DNA from 2 places in the Exiguobacterium sp. R-39 genome. Region 1 is predicted to be linked to the other one. Evidence: riboswitches for the same ligand, from Rfam matches in the RefSeq annotation. Region 1 holds a riboswitch; the other holds the start of a gene.
The links. A riboswitch is a leader RNA that binds a small molecule or an ion and turns the genes downstream of it on or off. The one in region 1 is predicted to bind FMN.
Positions count from the first base shown of each region.

Region 2: linked by a shared signal. The riboswitch ahead of ACP26N_RS12420 (ECF transporter S component) and the one ahead of ribD (bifunctional diaminohydroxyphosphoribosylaminopyrimidine deaminase/5-amino-6-(5-phosphoribosylamino)uracil reductase RibD) in region 1 are both predicted to bind FMN.

Region 1 is NZ_CP187965.1:2,755,138-2,757,587, reverse strand. Features, by position in the region: gene ACP26N_RS14320 (M20 family metallopeptidase) at 1-741, shown strand, start outside; FMN riboswitch at 900-1,044, shown strand; gene ribD (bifunctional diaminohydroxyphosphoribosylaminopyrimidine deaminase/5-amino-6-(5-phosphoribosylamino)uracil reductase RibD) at 1,201-2,247, shown strand; gene ribE (riboflavin synthase) at 2,232-2,450, shown strand, end outside.
Region 2 is NZ_CP187965.1:2,365,575-2,368,024, reverse strand. Features, by position in the region: gene ACP26N_RS12430 (NAD(P)/FAD-dependent oxidoreductase) at 1-616, opposite strand, end outside; gene ACP26N_RS12425 (YuzB family protein) at 709-942, shown strand; gene ACP26N_RS12420 (ECF transporter S component) at 1,006-1,572, opposite strand; FMN riboswitch at 1,728-1,868, opposite strand; gene ACP26N_RS12415 (HesB/IscA family protein) at 1,986-2,336, shown strand.

The DNA.
Region 1 (2,450 bases):
GCGGCCTTGATGGTTCATCCGTCCGGACAGACCCGGATCACCGGTTCTTCGCTCGCCGTCGATCCGCTCGATTTTGCCTTTACCGGTAAACCGGCCCATGCGGCAGCTTCGCCGGAAGAAGGGATCAATGCCCTGGATGCCGTCATTCAGTTGTTTAACGGAATCAATGCGTTACGGCAACAGTTGCCGAGTGACATCCGGATTCACGGAATCATTACCGATGGTGGAGATGCGCCGAACATCATTCCGGAGTATGCCAAAGCCCGCTTCTTCATCCGGGCGACGACACGCGAACGGCTGAATGCGGTGACGGCAAAGGTCAAAGCCGTTGCCGAAGGGGCAGCCCTTGCGACCGGAGCGACGCTTGAGATCATCGCTTTCCAAAACGAAGTCGATAACCTGTTGTTCAACCGGACGTTTGACGAGATTTTCCGGGAAGAAGCGACGGCGCTTGGGGAAGACGTCAAGACCGATGAACGGCCGGGTCTCGGTTCGACCGACGCCGGCAACATCAGCCAGGTCCTGCCGACGATCCATCCGTACATCAAGATTGGAGCAGACGACTTAGTTGCCCATACGGAAAGTTTCCGGGAGGCGTCGAAATCGGAACAAGGCGACGAAGCCTTGATCGCGGGAGCGAAAATCCTGGCCCGGACGGCGTTACGCCTCCTGACGGATGGTTCGTTACTCGGGACGGTCAAGCAGGAGTTCCACGACCGGAAAAACGGTTACTTGACGTAACAGCGAAAGACAGAAGTATGTGTTGGTCCGACCGGATGTCATCAAGACAACCGGCTGGGCCAAACCATACTTTTTTTCATGAATCGAGAAAAAGAAAACAAATTCTCTTTTGTATTTTAAAATAACCTGTGCTAGTCTTGACCTGTACAAGTGAATAACCAGTTCTTCGGGGTAGGGTGAAAATCCCAACCGGCGGTGATGCGATTTTCGAATCGACGAGCCCGCGACCCACAATGTACGCATTGTGGCTGACTTGGTGTGATTCCAGGGCCGACGGTAAAGTCCGGATGGGAGAAGAACGAAAAAATGTGCTTGAAACCATTTTCTGAAAAAATATGTTCGGAAAAAGGTCTATTTCTGTATGCTTTTGAACAGAAAACAAGACGTTTCTTTCGTGATCCTTCAATCATGACGCCCTGCAAATGCAGCGGCGTCTTTTCTTTTGAAAGGAGCGGAAATATGAATAATCGAATGCACCAGGCGATGCAGTTGGCACGGATGCTGGACGGACAAACCAGTCCGAATCCGAGTGTCGGTTGTGTCATTACGAAACATGGAAAAGTGATCGGCTTCGGTGCCCATCGGTTTGCGGGTGGTCCGCACGCGGAAGTCGAAGCATTAAACATGGCAGGAGAAGCGGCGCGTGGTGCCGATCTCTATGTCACACTCGAACCGTGTAACCATCATGGAAAGACACCGCCCTGTACGGAGGCGATTTTAGCCGCCGGCATCAAGCGGGTGTTCGTCGCAACGGAAGATCGGCATGCAATCGTCGCCGGACAAGGTATTACGCGTCTGCGTGAAGCCGGACTGACGGTCGAAACCGGATTACTCGAAGACGAAGCGGTTCGATTTTATACACCGTTTTGGCAAAGTCTCGAGCGGAAACGACCGGTCGTCACCGTCAAAGTCGCCCAAAGTTTAAACGGTGTCGTCACGACAGGTGAGCAACGCCTGATTACATCAGATGCAGCCCGGGCGGCAGGACGTGAGCTGCGGGCAACACATGACGCCATCTTAGTCGGGAGTGAGACGATTTTAATCGATGATCCCGCATTGACGTTACGCACGGAAGCCGGACCTGAACCGATTCGGGTCGTCGTCGACCGTCGTGGACGTTTGACGGAAAGCGCCCAAGTCTTTCGGGACGGTTTGAATCCGACATACTGGCTGACGGAACAACCGCGTGTCTCAATTCAATCGAACGTCACGGTTCTCGTCGGCACGTATACGACACCGAATCAGATTTTAGACATATTGTACGACCAGGGGATCCGCAGTTTGTTGATTGAAGGCGGACCAACGATTCAGTCGTCATTTTTAGAAGCAGACCTTGTCGATCGTCTTGAAATCTATCAAGCCCCGTCCGTCTTACAAGGGACGACCGGATTGACAAGCACAATCGAGATTGAAGACCGGTTCGATTTAACCGACGTCGCGCAAATCGGACAGGATGTCCATCTGCGTTATACGCGGAAAGGAGACGGCTTATGTTCACGGGATTGATTGAAGAAGTCGGGACGATTAAACGAAAAGTTCCGCGCCCGAACGGTTTAGCGCTCGAAATCGAGGCGCGGCATGTTCTTGAAGAAACGAAGATCGGCGACAGCATCGCCGTCGACGGGATTTGTTTAACGGTCACGGCGATGACGGCGACCGGGTTCACGGCGGACGCCGTTCACGAAACGATTCGGGCAACGTCCCTTCAG
Region 2 (2,450 bases), 390 kb from region 1:
CGAATGTGACGTTGGAGTTATTGATGACCTCGACATCATGCTCCTCGAACCACTCCTGGACGTAGGTCGAGACCTTATCCGAAAGGAACGACAAGACAGACGGTCCGCGGTCAAATAAGCGGATTTTTAAATCTTTCCGGCTTTCGTGCAGTTCACTGGCAAGTTCGACTCCGGATAGACCGGCTCCGACGATTGAGACAACCGCACCGGGAGAAAGTCCGCAAATCGCTTGTTGTGTTTTGCGCGACTCTTCAAGTGTCTGGATGCTGTACGTAAACTCTTGTGCGCCCGGTATGTTATGGTATTTATCTTCACACCCTAACGCGATGACTAAATCATCATAAAAAAGTTCCGTACCGTCTTGCAGATGGACGGAGTTCGTCTCGGGTGAAATCTTGATGACATGTCCATACTTATATGAGAGATGTTCTCCTTCCGGAAACGCAATCCGGACATCCCGGTCCGATAATGTTCCGGCAGCAAGTGCATAGTATTCTGTTTTTAACGCGTGATATGGTAAACGATCGACGAGCGTCACAGCCACGTCCTCATCCTTGAATCGTTCACAGATCCGCATACCGCCATATCCGCCACCTAAAACAACTAGTTGCTTCATAACTTAAAATCCCCCTTAGTTCCCCTAAATCAGTCTGACCTTGTATAATACGACATGAGGAAAGATAATTCCTGCCTGAAGGAGGAAAAAAAGTGAATCCGATTATTGAATTTTGTATCAGTAACTTAGCGACAGGGACCCAGGTCGTCATGCAACAACTCGAACGGGACCCGAATGTCGATGTTGTCGAATATGGTTGTCTTGGTTATTGCGGCATCTGCTCCCTCGATCATTTCTGTCTGGTTGACGGGGAAACCGTTGTCGGCGAGACGCCGGAAGAACTGCTTGAAAAGATTTATCAGAAAATCGAAGAGAATGAACTTTAAAAAAATCCCCGTGTCTCAGATGAGACCGGGGATTCGTGTCTGTCAGCGGGCGCAGCTTCGGACTTAGACAGTTTGTTGACGGCGCGTCATCCATGGCTTCAGTTTCAGGAACAGCGGAATGAAGAGTGCTGAGATGAACATCGCCTTGATGATGTTAAACGGCAGAATACCAGCCGTGATCGTCGTCCACTTGACGGCAGGGTCAAGCATGTAGTCCATACCGAAGAACCAAGCGTACGCTGGAAGAATCAAGATATAGTTGAGGATTGCAAGACCGAGTGCCATCGTGATTGTACCAGCGACAAGACCGGTTGCAAGACCTTTTGTAGATTTCTTTTTATGGTAGAACCAACTGACCGGAAGAATGAAAGCAACGCCAGCTGCGAAGTTGGCAAGTTCACCGACCGGAACACCACTTCCGCGGAAGATGTAGTACAGGACGTTTTTGAGTGCTTCGACGATGACGCCGGCTACCGGTGAGAACATGATGGCAGCAATCAAAGCAGGAACGTCACTGAAGTCGATCTTCAAGTAGTTCGGTAAAAAAGGAAGCGGGAAATTCAGTAGCATAAGAACAAACGAAATTGAACCTAACATGGATAATGTGACCATTTTTTGTGTGCGTTTCATACGAGTATAATCTCCTTTTGCTCGTTCCTCTCGATGAAGTATTGGCATGTCTGCGTCCAAAATAAACCCCCATCGAAGTGTTCGATAGGGGAGAAGTCCGCAGTAAACTAAGCCTGACCGATTTTTGCAAAAACCGGTTCAAGAAAGAAACATGCCGCCATCTTCTCCCATCCAGACTATACTGTCGGCTCCTGAGTCACACAGAATCAGCAAATAGCGCCCTATTCGCTCGCGGGCTTCAGACGAATCGCCTGTTTACCGCCGGTCGGGAATTTCACCCTGCCCTGAAGATGGAACGATTTAATTTTTTTTGATACAACTCCTTTATACAACGAATTCAAGATTGTTTCAAGCAACTAGGTTTCGATTCCCCTTAAAATTGCGTATACTAATAAAAAAGGGAAGGTGATGACATGATTCATTTAACAGAAGCGGCCGCACTCCAAGTCAAAGAGATGATGTTGCAGGCGCCGGACGATGAACAAAATCTGCGCATGCTCGTTCAAGGTGGCGGATGCAGTGGTCTCTCCTACGGCATGGGCTTTGACAGTGAAAAAGAAACGGACTTAACTTTTGAGCAACACGGGGTTAAAGTCATCGTTGATCAAAAAGATTATCCGGTCGTCAAGGGACTGGAAGTAGACTATAAACAATCGATGCTCGGCGGCGGATTCACGATTACGAATCCGAATGCGATCGCGACATGCGGTTGCGGGACGTCGTTCCGGACGGCTACAAATGCCGGGACACCCGGTGGTTGCTAATCAAAAAACTTTTATCGCAGACGATGCCGTCTGCGTTTTTTTTGTTTTCAGCGCAAAGCGACAGGACTTTTTAAGGCACGTGGAGAAGAATTAACAAGAACGTTAGCACGCTAT